One region of the Streptomyces sp. NPDC060184 genome, then DNA from elsewhere that is predicted to be linked to it. Evidence: riboswitches for the same ligand, from Rfam matches in the RefSeq annotation. Region 1 holds a riboswitch; each other region holds the start of a gene.
What was found. A riboswitch is a leader RNA that binds a small molecule or an ion and turns the genes downstream of it on or off. The one in region 1 is predicted to bind cyclic di-AMP.
Positions count from the first base shown of each region.

Region 2: another riboswitch for cyclic di-AMP. It lies ahead of ACFWEE_RS00065 (M23 family metallopeptidase); the one in region 1 lies ahead of ACFWEE_RS29630 (C40 family peptidase).
Region 3: another riboswitch for cyclic di-AMP. It lies ahead of ACFWEE_RS12155 (M23 family metallopeptidase); the one in region 1 lies ahead of ACFWEE_RS29630 (C40 family peptidase).
Region 4: another riboswitch for cyclic di-AMP. It lies ahead of ACFWEE_RS03420 (transglycosylase family protein); the one in region 1 lies ahead of ACFWEE_RS29630 (C40 family peptidase).

Region 1 covers NZ_JBHWYX010000061.1:22,799-27,410, reverse strand. The annotation lists gene ACFWEE_RS29640 (hypothetical protein) at 145-453, shown strand; gene ACFWEE_RS29635 (hypothetical protein) at 552-1,496, shown strand; cyclic di-AMP (ydaO/yuaA leader) riboswitch at 1,946-2,024, shown strand; gene ACFWEE_RS29630 (C40 family peptidase) at 2,053-2,523, shown strand; gene ACFWEE_RS29625 (ATP-binding protein) at 2,630-3,061, opposite strand; gene ACFWEE_RS29620 (helix-turn-helix domain-containing protein) at 3,290-4,159, shown strand; gene ACFWEE_RS29615 (DUF397 domain-containing protein) at 4,201-4,419, shown strand; gene ACFWEE_RS29610 (8-amino-7-oxononanoate synthase) at 4,488-4,612, opposite strand, start outside.
Region 2 covers NZ_JBHWYX010000001.1:18,730-23,341, reverse strand. The annotation lists gene ACFWEE_RS00070 (PP2C family protein-serine/threonine phosphatase) at 201-1,328, shown strand; cyclic di-AMP (ydaO/yuaA leader) riboswitch at 1,664-1,816, shown strand; gene ACFWEE_RS00065 (M23 family metallopeptidase) at 1,828-2,883, shown strand; gene ACFWEE_RS00060 (aldo/keto reductase) at 3,102-4,049, shown strand; gene ACFWEE_RS00055 (PrsW family intramembrane metalloprotease) at 4,057-4,612, opposite strand, start outside.
Region 3 covers NZ_JBHWYX010000014.1:55,110-59,721, forward strand. The annotation lists gene ACFWEE_RS12145 (HPr family phosphocarrier protein) at 159-440, shown strand; gene ACFWEE_RS12150 (GntR family transcriptional regulator) at 609-1,304, opposite strand; gene ACFWEE_RS12155 (M23 family metallopeptidase) at 1,579-2,343, opposite strand; cyclic di-AMP (ydaO/yuaA leader) riboswitch at 2,356-2,524, opposite strand; gene ACFWEE_RS12160 (M16 family metallopeptidase) at 2,737-4,119, opposite strand; gene ACFWEE_RS12165 (M16 family metallopeptidase) at 4,146-4,612, opposite strand, start outside.
Region 4 covers NZ_JBHWYX010000003.1:97,200-101,811, forward strand. The annotation lists gene ACFWEE_RS03415 (transglycosylase family protein) at 67-1,167, shown strand; cyclic di-AMP (ydaO/yuaA leader) riboswitch at 1,457-1,639, shown strand; gene ACFWEE_RS03420 (transglycosylase family protein) at 1,643-2,371, shown strand; gene eno (phosphopyruvate hydratase) at 2,710-3,996, shown strand; gene ACFWEE_RS03430 (septum formation initiator family protein) at 4,098-4,601, shown strand.

The DNA.
Region 1 (4,612 bases):
GCGGGTCGCCGACGGCATCGCCGGTGACATCGGCCGTGACCCCTTCGTCCTCGACGCCGCAACCACCGCGCTCACGGCCCGTCCGGCCGCGTCGGGGAGCACCGCACCGCGTACCCGCCACAGCGCCCCACGAGGTGAGTCCCCATGCTGCCGCCGGAGTTGCCGTCCCTGCCCGCACTGACCCACGCGGAGGCCGAGTTCATCGACCGTTACCTCGCCGTCCTCGACCAGGTGGGCCGGATCAACCCGGCCCGGGGCAGCGACACCTACGCGGCGCTGCGGGCCGCCCAGGCGCTGGCCTCGCACGCCGCGACACTGCGGGACGCCTTGGCGCTGATGCACGAGCGCGGCGAGGACCGGATCCACGCGGCCACGCTGGCCCGGGCGCTGCGCGCGCTGGACGGGGAGCGGCGGGCGGGGCGGGTCTCCGTACCGCCCGGGAGAGCGAGTTGACGGGCCCGGTCCGCGCCGGAAGGCGACCGGCGCCCCCGCCTCGGCCCCGGCCCCGGCCACGGCGATGTCGGCCGATCATGTTCCGTACGCTCCTGAACATGAATCGCTCCACCGGGCCCCTGCGGCCCCTCACCCGGCTCGTCGGCGGGGACATATGCGCCTACGAGCCGACCGCCGACGCCTGGGGTGCTCTGTCGCCCGCCAGGGTCTTCCGGCCGTCGGCCGGGGACGAGGTCGTCGAGCACACCGCTCCCACCGGCCTTCATCAGGTCTTCTACACGACTCTGAGCGCTGCCGTCTGCGTAACGGCCGCGGGGACCGAACTCTGGCGGTCGGAGTTCGAACCCGAGTCGGACGAGCGGTTCGGGCACCGCCCCGGCTGCGCCCTCTCGTCCGACGGACTCACGGTCTGGGTCTACCGGCCCGACGCCATGGCCGGGCGCGACCGCCCGGACCAGTGGGTCGCCCTGGACGCGGGAACCGGAGCGGTACTCGGGCAGGCGGATCTGGACACGGTCGGGCACGGTGGTACCCAGCTCGCGCACCGGGCGAGCGGCGAAGTCCTCCTCGACGTGGGCGAGGGACAGGACGGATCGGTCATCCACCGGGCGTCGGTGTCGGGTGGGCGGATGAACCTCTTCCGCTATCCCTGGGACGACAGGGTTCTCATCGGTCTGTCGCCGGACGGGCGGCACTTCATGACGGTCGACCACTCCCAGACCGACATGGCCGTCCACGCGTACCCCGGCGGCGAAGTGACGTTCTCCCTCTCCGTCGAGGCCCTCGGGCACGATCCGGACGAGGTCTTCGTGGAGTGGAGCGGCGGCTACCTGGACCCGGACACCGTCGTCGTCACCGTCGTCGGCGAGACCGAGGACATGGAGGAGTGGTTCCGCCACACCCGCGTCGACGCGCGGACCGGCGAGGTCCGAGGCGTCTTCGACGCACACGGCGAGAATCCCTACGACATCCAGCCGCTCGGGGACGGGTCCTGGCTCACCGCCGGCCCGGACGGCCACCCGATCCGCCGGAGGACCCCGTAGGACTCGGCGACGGCGACCCCGCACGGGATCCGGGCCGGACCGGAGCCGTTTCTCCGCTTCCGGCGACACGCCCGTGATGAATTTCCGATTTTCCGCCCGTTCGGCGCAGGGTTTCGGCCCGCCGGGCCTCCCTCCCGATTTGCGCTCCCCGGTGCCCTCCCCGTGCCCCAAGTACCGCACTGCGCAGCCGCGGTGGAGGCGCCCGGGGTGCGCGCCCCCGGCCGCGCCGGACGCTCCCCCACTCTCCCGGCGCAACGTCGGCCGACCGTCCTCACCTCCTCTGCCACCTCGAAAATCCCGCACGGCCTGGGTCAAGATCCCTGGGACGACAAGCCCCCGCCACCCCGACGGGGCGGTCCGCGCGGACGCCGAGTCCTGCCGCCGAGCGGATGACGGGTCGACAGGAGTGGATCGGCAGGAGTGGAGGACCCGAGCACTACGGGCCGACCGGGCAACCGGCCGTCCCTCGGGGTGAAGCCGCGACATGCGGCCGGGCGACTTCGCCAGCCCGAACCCGACAGGTCATCTTTCACAGGCGGCTGACGAAGGGTTGCGCATGACTGCGCAGGTTCATGTCCCGTCTCTGCTCACCCGGGCCGGTACGGCCTCGGTCCTCACTCTGGCCCTCAGCTCGACCATGCTGGCCCCCGGCCTGGTCTCCGACGCCGAGGCCGCCGCCCAGTCGACGAAGGCGCTCCGGGTCGCCGCGTCCAAGAAGGGCTCCCCCTATCAGTGGGGCGCCACCGGCCCCCGGCGGTTCGACTGCTCCGGGCTGACGCTCTACTCGTTCAAGCGGGTCGGCAAGAAGCTGCCCCGCACGGCGCAGCAGCAGTACAACAAGACGCGCCACATCACCTCCTCGCAGCGCAGGAGGGGCGACCTGGTCTTCTTCCACAGCGGTCGCAGCGTGTACCACGTGGGCATCTACGCCGGAAACGGCAAGATCTGGCACTCCCCGAAGACCGGTGCCGTGGTGCGGCTGGAGCGGATCTGGACGAAGCGGGTCTGGTACGGACGGGTGCGCTGACGTACACCGGGCCCGTGCCGCCGGTGTGCGGCGCCCGGCCCGGACGCGGCGACGCGCGACGACCCCGCCGGGTCGCACGGCCGCCCCGTCCGGGCCGGGTGCGGCGTCAGCCCCGCACCGGTACGGACCACGGCAGCACGACCCACACGGTCTTGCCGCCGTCCTCGGTCGGAGTGACGCCGAACCGGCCGCCGCACTCCCTGGCCAGGACCCGGATGATCGCCAGGCCGCGCCCGTTGTCCCGTTGTACGGCCGGGGGCAGCCTTCTGGGCCACCGGGGGTGGCTGTCCGTCACCTCCAGCCTCAGTTCCTCGTCCCGGTCGAGCACCAGCCGCACCGTGAACGTGGGCGACTGGCCGAGTGTGTGCAGGACCGCGTTGGTCGCGAGCTCCGAGACGATCAGCAGGATCGTCCCGGTGTCCTCCGTGTCGTCGCGCATGCCCCACTCCGCGAGTACGCGGGCCACGTGTCTGCGGGCCGCGGACACCGACACCGGATCGCTCGGCAGGGTGACATGTGCTTCCTGATGATCTGCCATGGCGACGCCGTCCCTTTCCGCCCGGCCGACCCCTATCGGCCCGGATTGTGCCTGGCGCCAGAGTGCCACCGCCGGACCCCGCGCAAGCACGATCTGCCGAGATATGCATATATCTATCGCTCAATGCGGTGAACTCCGGCTCACCGGAGCTCGAACATTCGGCACACTGGCTTCCAGGTCGGCCGACGGAGCGGTCGGCCGTGCCGCGCCCGGCGGAAGGAGACCGGAATGGGCAACGGCCCCGTCGTGCGCCGTCGCAAACTCGGGGAAGAGCTGAGGAGTCTGCGCCACTCGTCGGGACTCACCAGCCAACAGGCGGCCTCGCTGCTCGGCTGGCACCAGTCGAAGGTGAGCAGGATCGAGACGGGCGCGAGCGGCGTGTCCCCGGCCGACGTCGGCCGGCTGCTCGACGCGTACGCCGTCGTCGATCCCGAACTGCGCACCCTCCTCTCGGCACTGGCCGGGTCGGCGGACGGCCGGGACACGGGCTGGTGGCACGCCTACCGGGGCGTCATTCCGCCGCAGTACCGCGACTTCATCGCTCTGGAGGCGCAGGCCGAGACCGCGAGGACGCTGGAGACCTCGGTGGTCCCCGGACTGCTCCAGACCGCCGACTACGCGCGGTCGGTCACCGAGTCCGCACTGGACGGCATAGCGGGGGACCATCTGGACGCCCTGGTCGAGGTACGGCTCGCCCGCCAGTCGGTGCTGCGGTGCGAGGCCCCGCTCCGGCTCACCGCCGTGCTCGACGAGGCGGTGCTGCGGCGCGAGGTGGGCGGGCGGCGCGTGATGCGCGCCCAGCTCGACCATCTCGCGCACATGTCGGAACTTCCGCACGTGGAGATCCAGTTGGTTCCGTTCAGCGCCGGTGGGTACGTCGGACTGACCGGCCCCTTCGTCATCTTCTCTTTTCCGACAACTTCGGCTCTGGATGTGGTCGTTCTCGACCACTTGACGCGTAGTCACTATCTGGAGCGGAAAGAAGATCTGGAGGCGTACGGTTCCGCCTTCCGCACCATGCGGGAACGCGCACTCTCGCCCGAGCGGTCGCGGGACCTCATCACGGCGATCGGCCGCCAGGACGCGGGCCGCGCGTAGCGCCGTCGGCCCGGCAGCGTCCACCGACCCGAAGGAGCACCATGCCCGAACGCCCGGCACCGCCCGCCGTCCCGTGGCGCCGCAGCAGTCGCAGCACCGGTATGAACAACTGCGTGGAGACGGCGGTAGTCGGACCGACCCTGCTCTCCGTGCGCGATTCCAAGGACGTGGACCGGGCCCGTCTGTCCTTCTCCGCACCCGCCTGGAGCGCGTTCGTGTCCGGTCTCCAGGACCCCGGCACGGACGGGGCGCGGGGCTGAGCGCACCGGACCCGGGACCGCCGCGAGCGCACCGGCCGCGGCGCCCCGGGCGGGCCTCCGCTCTCCGGTCAGGCGGTGCCCCTCGGAGCCGTACGGACGATCGTGTCCAGGGCGGTGTCGACGCGGTCGTCCGTCAGGTCGGCCCGGGCGGTGAGCCGCAGGCGCGAGACGCCGTCCGGGACCGACGGCGGGC
Region 2 (4,612 bases), on a different contig from region 1:
GCCGGTCCTGACCACCCGGCGTACACCGGCGCTGGGGGGCGCTCGAAAGGGAGTCGTGCGCTCCCCCCTATGGACGACGAGGGGTCGCCGCGCGGCGCGGTTCGGGCCAGCCTGGGCAGGGCGCGGTAGGTTCCGCAGCCGTGGCGGGACAGGGCAGGAGAAGCGCAGAGGTGGGGAAACCGCTGTACGAGCATGGCTGGATGGCCGGGGGTGTGGGCGCCCGGCGTTTCGTGCGGATGCTGCCTGCCCTGCTCATCGCCGGCGGACTCGTCTTCGACATCGCCTCACCGCCCCGCTTCACGGCGGTGCCCCTGTTCGTCGCCGCCCCCCTGATCGCCGCGCCGTTCGCCTCCCGGGCCGGAACCATCCGGATCGGTGTCGCCTCGCTCGCCGCCGTCATCGCGATGCGGGTGTACGTGGGCACCATCGGGCAGATCGTCCCCGTCATCGAGACGCTCACCGTCTTCACCGCGGCCGTGCTCGCGCTCGTCATCAACGGGGTCGTACGGCGCGGCAACGAGCAGCTCGCCTCGGCCCGGATCATCGCGGAGACGGCCATGCGCGCGGTGCTGCCCGTCCCCGCCGACCGGGTCGGCGGGCTCCATGTCGCCGCGCGCTACGAGGCGGCGCAGGCGGACGAGTACGTCGGCGGCGACCTCTTCGCCGTCGCGGACACCCCGTACGGCGTACGCCTCGTGCTCGGTGACGTACGCGGCAAGGGGCTCGACGCGGTCGAGGCGGTGGCGGTGATCATCGGCGCCTTCCGGGAGGCCGCCGAGCAGGAGGAGACGCTGGAGGGGGTGGCGCAGCGGCTGGAACGTGCCCTGGCCAGGGACGCCGCGCGGCGCGGCGGGCTGGACCCGGTGGAGGGGTTCGTCACCGCGGTGCTCGCCGAGGTCCCGGAGGGCTCGGCGACCTTGCGGATCGTCAACCGGGGGCACCCCGAGCCCCTGCTGCTCCATGCCGGAGGGGCGCTGGACGTGCTGCGGCCGAGCATGCCCGCGCTGCCCCTCGGCATGGCGCTGGGCGCCTGGCCGGACCGGGTGGACGAGTGGGAACTCCCGCCGGGCGCGACGCTGTTGACCTACACGGACGGGCTTTCCGAGGCGCGCGACCGGGCGGGTGTGTTCTACGACCCGGCGGAGCGGCTGCGCGGGCGGATCTTCCCCGGCCCCGACGAGCTGCTGACGGCGCTCACCGACGACGTCCGGCTGCACACCGGTGGCCGCTCGACGGACGACCTGGCGCTGCTGGCGGTCGCCCGGCCGGCGGAGGACCAGCCGGAGCGCCGGACCACCGTGCCGATCGTGGGCCGCGGGAACGGCTGACGCGGGCCCGCCGGCCGTCGCCCCGGGGCTTCCCCGAGCCGGCCCGTGGTTCTCCCGACCCCTCCCGTGGTTTTCCCGGGGTGCGCCCCGGCCCGTCGGGCGGACGCGGCGACGGTCCGTAGCAGAGCGGTGCCGCTCGATAACATATGACACACCGTCAGAAAAGCGGGGGCGCTCCGGCTGTCCGTAAGTCGCCCTGATGAGTGGTGATATGCCCTGGTAAATCCCGCCCCGAAGTGGGAATGATCAAGGGGAACAGCTTGGAATCGGAGCCGTCTGTCTATTAACGTTCGATAACGCAGCGCGGTCGTCCCAGCCGTCGTCAGAGACGGCGCCGTGCGCGAGCGCCGAATTCCGCAAGGGAACCGGGGAACCACTTCTTGGGGTGAATCGGACACCTGTGTCTCCTCGGAGACGTCAGGCGCCCGTAGGAGACCTTCCTGCTCCGAACCCGTCAGCTAACCCGGTAGGCGAGAAGGAAGGAAAGGAGTGCGCCTCCGTGGCGTCCAACCAGCCTGCCCCCGAAGCCCCGTCACCTTCTGCCACGCTCGACGGTTTCGGTTCCCCCGGCGACTCCGACAAGGCGTGGGAGGAATGGAACCCCACCGAGGATTCCCTCCGCCCCGTACGCGGCCGGCACCGTGTGGCCAAGCAGCGCGGTCTCGCGCGTAGTTCCACCGTCCTCGGGGTCGGCGTCATCGCGGCTGTCGGTGCGGGCGGCATGGCCACCGCGCAGAGCAAGCCGCCGGTCTCCATCTCTCTTCCCGATTCGCTCGCGGACAACCTTCCGGATGCCAAGTCCGTCCCCGGGCTGGGCGCTCTGATCACCGCGGTCGAGTCCGACGACACCCCCGAGCCGGTGGTGTCGGCCGCGCCGTTCACCACGGCCGGGCTCACCACGGCCGAGACCGAGCAGGGTGCCACCGACGCGGGTGAGGCCCTGCGCGCCCGCATCCTCCAGCAGGCCGAGCAGCAGCGGTCCGCCGCCGACGCGGACGCGAAGGCGGCCGAGGAAGCGGCGGCAGCCACCAAGGCCGCCACCGAGGCGAAGAAGCAGCAGGGCGAGGCGGAGGCGAAGGCCGCCGCGGAGAAGAAGGCGGCCGAGGAGGCCGCGGCGAAGAAGGCCGAGGCCGAGAGGCTCGCCAAGCTCGCCGCCAGTTACGCGCTCCCCACCTCCTCGTACACGATCACCTCCACCTTCGGCGAGGCCGGCACGATGTGGGCCTCCGGGCAGCACACCGGGCTCGACTTCGCCGCGCCGACCGGCACCCCGGTCAAGGCCGTGCACGGCGGAACGGTCAAGTCCGCGGGCTGGTCGGGCTCGTACGGGTACCGCACGGTCCTGGAGCTCGACGACGGTACGGAGATCTGGTACTGCCACCAGTCCTCCATGGACGTGGTCGTCGGCCAGCAGGTCAGCACCGGCGACACCATCGGCCGCGTCGGAGCCACCGGCAACGTCACCGGCCCGCACCTCCACCTCGAAGTCCACACCCCGGACGGCACCGGCATCGACCCGATGGCCTGGCTGACCGACAAGGGCCTCGCGGTCTGACGCTCCGCGTCCCCGAGCCCACCGAACCCCGGCAGCCCTGCCGCTCTTCCCCCCCCCAGGACGTCAGGGCTGCCGGTTCTCCCTCCCCCCGGAGCACGGACGCCGCGTACCCGCGAGGAGCGCGCCTCCGGCGGGGCCGGCCACGATCGGAGCCGTACCGGGATCACGAGCGGAGCTGTACCGGAATACGGGCCTCCGTCCGGTCCGTTGAACCGTTCATGACTTCATCTCTCCGCAAGCTCGGCACGGCCGGTGCCGAGGTCTTCCCCCTCGCCCTCGGCGGCAACGTCTTCGGCTGGACCGCCGACGAGGCGCAGTCCTTCGCGGTCCTCGACGCCTACACCGCGGCCGGCGGCAACTTCGTCGACACCGCCGACGCGTACTCGGCCTGGGCCCCCGGCAATCAGGGCGGCGAGTCCGAGACGCTCATCGGCGCGTGGCTCAAGTCCCGCGGCAACCGCGCGGACGTCGTCGTCGCCACCAAGGCCGGTGCCCACCCCGAGTACCGGGGGCTCGCACCCGCCACCGTCAGGCGCGCGGTGGAGGAGTCGCTGCGGCGCCTCGACACCGACTACATCGACCTCTACTACACGCACTACGACGACGAGAGCGTCCCGGTGGAGGAGATCGTCACCACCCTCGACCAGCTGGTGAAGGAGGGCAAGGTCCGCGAGATCGGCGCCTCCAACATCAGCCCCGAGCGCCTGCGCGCCTCCCTCGCGTTCTCCGAGCGCGAGGGACTGGCCCGTTACGTCGCCCTCCAGCCGCACTACAACCTGGTCTCCCGCGCCACCTACGAGGGTCCCGCGCAGGACCTCGCCGCCGAGACCGGTCTCGGCGCGGTCCCGTACTCCGCGCTGGCATCCGGCTTCCTCACCGGCAAGTACCGCCCCGGTACCCGGGTGGAGAGCGCCCGCGCCGAGAAGGCCGGCGCGCACCTGGACTCCGAGCGGGGGCGGAAGGTGCTGAGCGCGCTCGACGCCGTCGCCGAGGCGCACGGGGCCGAGATCGCCACCGTCGCGCTGGCCTGGCTCGCGTCCCGCCCCACGGTCGTGGCACCGATCGCCTCGGCGCGCACGCCCGAACAGCTCCCCGCGCTGCTCGCGGTCGCCGACCTCGCGCTGACCGACGAGGAACTGGACCGGCTCACCGAAGCCTCCGCCTGAGCACGCCTTACTGCGGCGGATGCAGATAGGGGTTGTGCCCGCCGTACTGCCGGTGCGGAGGCGGCTGTTCGTTGGCCGGGGCCGGGGCCGGGGCCGGGGCGGGGGCGGGGGCCGGGGGCGCGTACCCCCGGGCCGCGTGGGCCCCGTGCGCCGCGTGGGCTCCGTGCGCCCGGTGTCCCGCGTGCGCACCATGTGCGCCATGCGCCGTGTGGGCTCCGGCGCCGTACGGGACGGGCACCGGGCGGTGGACGGCGGGGCGGAACACGCTGCGGGCCGCCTGGCTCAGCGCGGGGGCGGCGACCTCGCGGCGCTCCCACAGGTGGTGCAGCAACTCCTGTTCGCGCGCCGCGAAGTCGGCGCCCACCGCACCGCGCCGGGCGTCCCGCCGCAGCGCGGCCAGCGAGGTCGCGAACGACTCGTACTCCGCGACGGCACGGGCCGCCGCCCGGCCCCTGGCCCGGTCCGACGCCCCGTGCCAGTGCCGCGCCAGGTCGCGCGCCATGCCCCGGGCACGCATCGAGCCCAGCGCGAGCGGCTCGGCCGGAGTGAGCCAGCCGGCCACC
Region 3 (4,612 bases), on a different contig from region 1:
GGGCCCGGGTCGCGGCGGATTCGGTGCCGGGGCAGGCTGGGAAGCCCACCGGGCGGCTCCGCCGCCGGGAGGGTACGCAGGTCCACGCCCCCATGACACAATGGTCTAGACAAATCAATTACCGGTCAGGACATCGCAGATTCACGAAGGGCAGAACCATGGTTGAGCGCCGCGTCAACGTCGGATGGGCCGAAGGCCTGCACGCCCGCCCCGCTTCCATCTTCGTCCGCGCCACCACGGCCTCCGGGGTCCCGGTGACGATCGCCAAGGCCGACGGCAGCCCGGTCAACGCCGCGTCGATGCTCGCGGTTCTCGGGCTGGGCGTGGAAGGCGGCGAGGAGATCGTGCTCGCCTCCGAGGCGGAGGGCGCGGACGCCGCGCTGGACCGACTGGCCAAGCTGGTCACCGAGGGGCTCGACGAGCTTCCCGAAACAGTCTGAATCCCCCTTCCGCCGGACTCCGCGACGGAATTCCCCGCTCGACCGGGCCGCACCGCTCCTCATGGACGGGGCGGCTCAGTCATTTCCCGGGCAGCCGTGAGGACTGGAATTCCGACAGCACGAGAAAGCGGCTGCAATTCGCTCTGCTATTTGTATACGGCGCGATTGTTAATGACGGGCACCCGAGGTGTTTACGGGATGTTGCAAAGTGCTCACCCGGGACTGCTTCACCGCCCGCGCCGGGCGCCGCGGCCGGTGCGCGGCCAGCGAGCGTTCCGCGTGCTGGGCGGCCAGACCCCTGGCCCGCTCCGCGTCCCCCCGGGCCACCGCGTCCACCAGGGCGCCGTGTTCGGCCCACGACTCGACGGGGCGGACCGGCTGTTCGACGGCGTACATCCAGGCGATCTTGTGCCGGAGCTGGGTCAGCAGGGCGATGAGACCGGGACTGCCGGAAGCCTGGGCGAGCGTCTCGTGGAACCAGCCGCCCAGCGAGCGCAAGTCCTCCCCCTCGCCCCGGCGGGCCCGCTCCTGCCCCAGCTTGACCAGTCCGCGCAGGACCTTGAGGTGCGCCTCGGTGCGGCGCTGCGCGGCCCGGGCCGCACCCAGCGGTTCCAGCAGGAGCTTCACCTCCAGGAGGTCGGCCGCCTCCTGCTCCGTCGGTTCCGCGACGCAGGCGCCGGCGTGTCGGCGCGTGACCACGAACCCCTCCGACTCCAGGGTCCGCAGCGCTTCGCGCACGGGCACGCGGGAGACGCCGTAGCGCCGCGCCAGAAGCTCCTCGGTGAGGCGGCTGCCGCGTTCGTAGACGCCCGAGACGATGTCGTCACGGATTGCCGTGCATACCGAGTGCGCGGGAATGCGCATGTCCGAACCTCCGCCTTAATCCCCGCGAAACGCGGCCGATCGAAGCCTGCACCGTGACTCTATTGCAATCTGAGTGAATTTCCGATGGCGTACCGGAATTCGCACATATCTTTTGCCTGCGGAGCGGGCGGCCGTAGGGGTTTCGGGTGATATGCCGAAGCCCCGGCACGGGCCGGGGCGTCGGGACGATCAGGAGGGTGCGCGACCGCTCCCGTACGGCGGTACCGCGGGACGGGCGGCGGTACACCGGGCCGGGACGGTGCGGCGGCGGGGCTCAGACGGTGAGGCCGCGGGCCCGCAGATACGCCACGGGGTCCATGTCGGTGCCGTACTCCGGGCCGGTGCGCGCCTCGAAGTGCAGGTGCGGGCCGGTCGCGTTGCCGGTGGCGCCGGAGAGGCCGATCCGCTCCCCGGAGGAGACGTGCTGGCCGACGAAGACGCCGAGGGAGGAGAGGTGGCCGTACTGGGTGTACGTGCCGTCCGTCATCCGCAGCACGATGTTGTTGCCGTACGCGCCGCCCCAGCCGGCCTCCACGACGGTCCCCGCGCCCACGGCGAGGACGGGGGTGCCGGTGGCGGCGTGGAAGTCGACGCCCGAGTGGCTGCCGGAGGACCAGAGCGAACCGCTCGACTGGTAGCCGGTGCTGACGTAGGAGCCCGCGATGGGCAGGTGGAAGGAGTTCAGGCGGGCGCGCTCGGCGGCGCGGGCGGCGCGCGCCTTCTCCTCGCGTGCCTCCCTCGCCCGTGCGGCTGCTTCGGCCTTCGCCTTCGCCGCGGCCTTCGCCCTGGCCTCCGCGCCGCGCTGCTGGGCCGCCGCCTGGTCGGCTATCCGGTCCGCGATGGAGTCGCCGAGCACCACGGCCCCGATGAGGCCGGTCGTACCGGGCGACGGGACGGTGGAGTCGGCGGCGAGGGCCGGGGAGGCCATCGAGCCGACGACGCCGGTGGCGGCGAGCGCCGCGACGCCGGCGAACCTGGCGGTGGAGCGCGTCAGACGGCCCGGGGCGCGATGCGTCCCGGTGGCACGGGTGAACGCCATGGAGGAGCGGGTCCTTTCCTTCCTTCTCGCCTACCGGGTTAGCTGACGGGTTCGGAGCAGGAAGGTCTCCTACGGGCGTTCGCGCCTCTCACGAGACGCGGGTGCCCGATTCACCCCAGGGACTTCACGGGTCCCCGGCTCCCCAGGCTCGCGCCTGACGGGGACTCGGCGATGACTGTCCGGCACCGCGAGTGCGGCACACAGTCGACGGACAGCCGGATCGACGCTAGGCCGCGGCGCTTTCGATCACCAAACGGACAGGGGGTTTTGTAGCGCATCCCACAGGGCAGAAAGTCATGCTTCATGGCAAAGGGGACAAACACCGCGACCCCGGCGGGATCTCTCCCACCGGGGTCACGGCCGGGACGTGCGCGGCCCGTGGTTGACGGCCGGTCAGCCGTTCACGACCGTCACCTCGCCGATGCCGAGCGCACGGACGGGATCGGCGATCTGCGCCGCGTCGCCCACCAGGATCGTCACCAGCCGGTCCACCGGGAAGGCGTTGACCACCGCGGCGGTCGCCTCGACGGTGCCGGTCTCGGCGAGCCGCGCGTACAGGTGCGCCTGGAAGTCGTCGGGCAGCTGCTGCTCGACCTGGTCGGCGAGGGTCGCCGCGACGGACGCGGCCGTCTCGAACTTGAGCGGGGCCACCCCCACGAGGTTCTGCACGGCGGTCTCGCGCTCCGCGTCGGTCAGCCCGTCCGCCGCGAGAGTCCGCAGGACCTTCCAGAGGTCGTCGAGCGCGGGGCCCGTGGACTCGGTGTCCACCGAGCCGCTGATGGCCAGCATCGCCGCACCGGCGGGGCCGGAGTCCGCACCGCCGGCCGTGGAACGGAGCACCTGGGCGAAGGCGCGTACGCCGTAGGTGTAGCCCTTCTCCTCACGCAGCACCCGGTCGAGCCGCGAGGTGAGTGTGCCGCCGAGGCAGTACGTCCCGAGGACCTGGGCGGGCCACACGCTGTCGTGCCGGTCCGCGCCGATACGGCCGATGAGCAGCTGCGTCTGCACGGCTCCCGGGCGGTTCACGATGACCACGCGGCCGGTGTCGTCCGCGGTGATCGGCGCCACCGGGCGGGGGCTGCCGGCGTCGCCCGACCAGTCGCCGAGGGTGTCGGCGAGCAGGGCGTCCAGGTCGATGCCGGTGAGGTCGCCGACGACGACCGCGACCGCGGTGGCGGGGCGGACGTGGGCGTCGTAGAAGGCGCGCACGGCGGCGGAGTCGATCCGCCGCACGGTGTCCTCGGTGCCCAGACGCGGGCGCGACATCCGGGCGGTGGCCGGGAACAGCTCCTTGGAGAGCTGCTTGGCGGCACGGCGCGCGGGGTTGGCCTGCTCGTGCGGGATCTCGTCGAGGCGGTTGCCCACCAGCCGCTCGATCTCGCTGTCCGCGAAGGCCGGGGCCCGCAGCGCCTCGGCGACCAGTCCGAGCGCCTTGGCCAGCCGGGAGGCGGGCACCTCCAGCGAGACCCGGACGCCCGGGTGGTCGGCGTGCGCGTCGAGCGTGGCGCCACAGCGCTCCAGCTCGGCGGCGAACTCCTCCGCGCTGTGCTTGTCGGTCCCCTCGGAGAGGGCGCGCGCCATGATGGTGGCGACGCCGTCCAAGCCCTCGGGCTCGGCGTCGAGCGGCGCTTCGAGGTGGATCTCGACCGCGACGACCTGCTGGCCGGGGCGGTGGCTGCGGAGCACGGTCAGCCCGTTGGGCAGGGTGCCGCGCTCGGGGGCCGGGAAGGCCCAGGGGCGTGCGGTACCCGGGGTGGGCTGCGGGTGGAAGTCCATGGATACTCCAGTCACGGTGGCGTCGCTCACTTGGCGGCCTCCTCGTGGGCGTCGGTGTCCGCGCCGTCCTCGGCACCGGTCTCGTCGGCCGGTTCGACCGGCTCGTAGACCAGCACGGCACGGTTGTCGGGACGCAGCGTGGCCGCGGCGACCTTCCGCACCTCGTCGGCGGTGATGTCCAGGACGCGCCCCACGGCCGTCAGCGCGAGCTGCGGGTCGCCGAACAGCACGGCGAAGCGGCAGAGTTCGTCGGCGCGGCCGGCGACCGTGCCGAGACGGTCCAGCCACTCGCGCTCCAACTGTGCCTGCGCGCGTTCCATCTCCTCCGGCGTGGGGCCCTCGGCGGCGAACCGCGCCAGCTCCTCGTCGACCGCGGCCTCGATGCTCTCGACCTCCACGCCACCGGACGTCTTGACGTCCAGCCAGCCCAGCGAGGGCGCGCCGGCCAGCCGCAGCAGCCCGAACCCGGCGGCCACCGCCGTACGGTCACGGC
Region 4 (4,612 bases), on a different contig from region 1:
TCGAGTCCCGCTAGGTTCACGGTTCGACGCATCAGTTCACCCGTCAGTCACACGGAAGGCACTCCCATGGGCTCCGCGAACGGCAGACACCGCCGCCCTCGCCAGGCACCCGCCATCGTCGTCGCAGCCGGCGTGACAGGCTCCGCCCTCGCGATTCCGCTCCTCGCCGCGGGCAGCGCCGGCGCCGCGGACACGACCACCTGGGACAAGGTCGCCGAATGCGAGAGCGGCGGCACCTGGAGCGCCGACTTCGGCAACGGTTACTACGGCGGACTGCAGTTCTCCCAGGAGACCTGGGCGGCCTACGGCGGTACGGAGTACGCGCAGCGCGCGGATCTCGCGAGCCGCACCCAGCAGATAGCCGTGGCGGAGAAGGTCCTCGACGCCAAGGGCCCGCAGGCGTGGCCCGGGTGCGCGGTGATCTCCGGCCTCGCTCCCGCAGGCTCGCTCATCGGGGTGGACCCGGGTTCCGTCTCCGCGGCGGACGCGGGCGCCTCGGCGGGCACGATCCCGGACGCGGGCGGCGCACCCGCCTCGACCGGCGCCACCGGGTCGCAGGACACGTCGGACGCGACCGGTGCCTCCGGCTCGAACGGCACGACCGGTTCGACGGGCTCGACCGGCAGCAGCGCCACGCCGAGCCCCGACGCCTCCGCCACCCCCTCGCCCTCCGGCTCGGCCACCCCGGGCAGCACCACCCCCGGCAAGGGCGGGGCGAAGGGCGGCGCGACGGCGGGTACGAGCGACAGCGCGACGGACGCGGCGACCGGTGACACCGCGACGGGCGGCAAGCACCGCGGCACGCCCGACCCGGACGAGGCCGCCGCCGACGCCTCGCGCGAGTCCGGCCGGCACGCCTCGCGCGGCGACAGCGACGCGCGCGACGACGCGGCGCTCGCGACGGACGGGACGTACACGGTCCAGTCCGGCGACAACCTCTGGGCGATCGCCGACGCCCAGCACCTGACGGACGGCTGGACCGAGCTCTACCAGGCCAACGAGGACGTGATCGGCTCGAACCCCGACCTGATCCTGCCGGGCCAGGAGCTCGACCTGTCCACGCAGACGGCCACCGGAGGGACGTCGACCGCCTCCACGGAGAGCGCGACCACTTCCGACACGCCGGAGACCGTTCCCGACACGGCGGAGACCGCCCCCGCCAACTGATCAAATTCGGGAAAACCGCCCGAAAAGAGGGGCAGTTAAGGGGCCTATGTCCGCTTTTGCGAAAGTGAGACATGGGTCTCTTCGCTGTTTGGGCGTGTCGCGGTCACGGGGGTTCGCAGATGTCCGCTTTGACCTGCGGAAACGGTTATTCAGGCGTGGCCAGTAAGGTCTGATTGTCTGATATGTCCATCATTGAATGTGGGGGTTCCCTCTGTTTACGGTCAGAGCCGCTCGCACCGCGGGCCCCGTCGACCGTCACGCCGAATCCTGCCGTCGGTCGAAGGGAACAGACGCGAAAGCGCCGTAGGCAGGAGCGGGGGACCCAGGTAAGCCGCCGGAATCGGACGGCCCGTCGGAAACGACGGGCGGGCCGGGACCAGCTAGGGGTGAAGCCACACGCAAGGACGTGTGGCCGGGCAACTCATTGGCCCGAACCCGACAGCTCACCTCGCAGGCGTCGGTGAGGAGATCTTCCATGCTGCTGTCCAGCAAGGGTAAGCACCGCCGTTCGTCCAAGGCCGTCCGTGTGGCCACGCTCGCCGGCGTCGCCGGTGCCGCCATCGCCCTCCCGCTGATGGGCGCCACCAACGCCTCCGCCGCCTCCGTCGCCACCTGGGACGCCGTCGCCCAGTGCGAGTCCGGTGGCAACTGGTCCATCAACACCGGCAACGGCTACTACGGCGGTCTGCAGTTCTCGCAGTCCAGCTGGGCCGCCGCCGGCGGTACGAAGTACGCCCCCCGCGCCGACCTGGCCACCAAGGAGCAGCAGATCGCCACCGCCGAGGTGCTGCTCGACATGCAGGGTCCGGGCGCCTGGTCCTGCGCCGGTGCCGGCAACCTCACCAACGACGGTGTGGACCCGGGCGTCGACACGGGCTCCTCCTCCGCGAGCACCGACACCTCCGCGAGCACCTCGACCGACAGCGCCTCCTCGGCCCAGTCGGACCGTTCCACCGACGCGCAGGCCGCCTCCCGCAGCGAGGAGCGTCCCGCCGCCGAGAAGTCCGAGACCGTCACCACGCCCACCGGCGACAAGGTCGAGAAGGGCGACGGCGAGTACAAGGTCGTCGCCGGTGACACCCTCAGCACCATCGCCGAGAAGCAGGGGGTCAAGGGCGGCTGGCAGAAGCTGTTCAAGCTGAACCACGACATCGTCGAGGACGCCGACCTCATCTTCCCGGGTCAGCAGCTCCACCTGAAGTAGTCACGAACCTCTCCTCCCCGGAACGGGGGTGTCCGGCGGCACCCCTTTCCCACTCCCTGGCCCGGCGCGCACTCCCCCCGCACGCCGGGCCAGGGCCTTTTCCGGCACGCGCCGTCCGCGCGGCGGCCCCGGAGGAGAAGGAGAAGGGGCTCCCTTTTCCGGACGTACGGCAGACCGCCGGACGCCGTACCGCCGCACGTTATGTTCCGTACGGAAACAATGTGTAGGCTCGCCGTGTCACTGGACGGACGGTCGGCTGGCCGATGTCCTGTGTCCGGTTAGGCTCTAGTCGCAAGGCTCAAGAGCCCCGCACAGTCAGCGTCACATCCCAGAAGGAGATGCTCGTGCCGTCCATCGACGTCGTCGTAGCCCGGGAAATCCTCGACTCGCGGGGTAACCCCACGGTCGAGGTCGAAGTTGGTCTCGACGACGGCAGCACGGGCCGTGCTGCCGTTCCGTCCGGCGCCTCCACCGGCGCTTTCGAGGCCGTCGAGCTTCGCGACGGTGACCCCAAGCGTTACCTGGGCAAGGGTGTCGAGAAGGCCGTCCTCGCCGTCATCGAGCAGATCGGCCCGGAGCTCGTCGGCTACGACGCCACCGAGCAGCGCCTGATCGACCAGGCGATGTCCGACCTGGACGCCACGGAGAACAAGGGCTCGCTCGGCGCCAACGCCATCCTCGGCGTCTCGCTGGCCGTCGCGCACGCCGCCTCCGAGGCCTCCGACCTCCCGCTCTTCCGCTACCTCGGCGGCCCGAACGCGCACCTGCTGCCCGTTCCGATGATGAACATCCTCAACGGTGGGTCGCACGCCGACTCCAACGTCGACATCCAGGAGTTCATGATCGCCCCGATCGGCGCGGAGTCCTTCTCCGAGGCCCTTCGCTGGGGTGCCGAGACGTACCACACGCTGAAGAAGGTCCTCAAGACCAAGGGCCTCTCCACCGGCCTCGGCGACGAGGGCGGCTTCGCCCCGAACCTCGAGTCCAACCGCGCCGCCCTCGACCTCATCGTCGAGGCCATCAAGGAGGCCGGCTTCGTCCCCGGCCGCGACATCGCGCTCGCGCTCGACGTCGCCGCGTCCGAGTTCTACAAGGACGGCACGTACGAGTTCGAGGGCAAGTCCCGCTCGGCCGCCGAGATGACCGAGTACTACGAGGAGCTCGTCTCCGCGTACCCGCTGGTCTCCATCGAGGACCCGCTGTACGAGGACGACTGGGCCGGCTGGAAGGTCATCACCGACAAGCTCGGCTCCAAGGTCCAGATCGTCGGCGACGACCTCTTCGTGACCAACCCCGAGCGCCTCGCCCGCGGCATCGAGGAGGGCTCGGCCAACGCCCTGCTCGTCAAGGTCAACCAGATCGGTTCGCTGACCGAGACCCTGGACGCCGTCGAGCTCGCCCAGCGCAACGGCTTCAAGTGCATGATGTCCCACCGTTCCGGTGAGACCGAGGACGTCACCATCGCCGACCTCGCCGTCGCCGTGAACTGCGGCCAGATCAAGACCGGCGCCCCGGCCCGCTCGGACCGCGTCGCCAAGTACAACCAGCTGCTGCGCATCGAGGAGATCCTCGACGACGCCGCGGTGTACGCCGGCCGCTCGGCGTTCCCCCGCTTCAAGGGCTGATCCGCGGCCCGCGAGGGCCCGCTCCACCAGCCTCCGTCCGTCCCCGCACTCGGTCCCGTACCGTGTGCGGGGACGGACGTGCGTGACGGGGAGGCATGAACATGGCCGTGAAGGACCGCGACCGGTTCTCCACCGCGACCAGGCTGCGGCTGCTCGGCGAGCAGACGGCGGCCCGCGTCTACCGCTCCCAGAACCGCCGCCAGGCCCACCGCTCCCGGCTCACCGGCCGCGCCGCGTTCCTGGCCCTGATCGTCTGCACCCTGATCGTGGCGCTGGCGTACCCGATGCGGCAGTACGTCTCCCAGCGCGAGGAGATCGCCGACCAGGAGCGGACCCTCCAGGACGCCGGGAAGCGCGCCGAGGAGCTGCGGGACGAGAAGGCCCGCCTCCAGGACGACGCGTACATCCGCCGCCTCGCCCGCGAACACCTCCACTACGTACTCCCCGGCGAGACCGGCTACACCGTCGTCGACCCCGACGCGGCGGCCGACGACCGGGGCGAACCCGGCGCCGACGGCCGCTCCTGGGACGCCAACCTCTGGGACGGCGTGGACAGCGCGGACGGCTCCGGCAGCGACGCGGACGACTCCTCCCACGGCGGCTGAGCCGCGCCCCG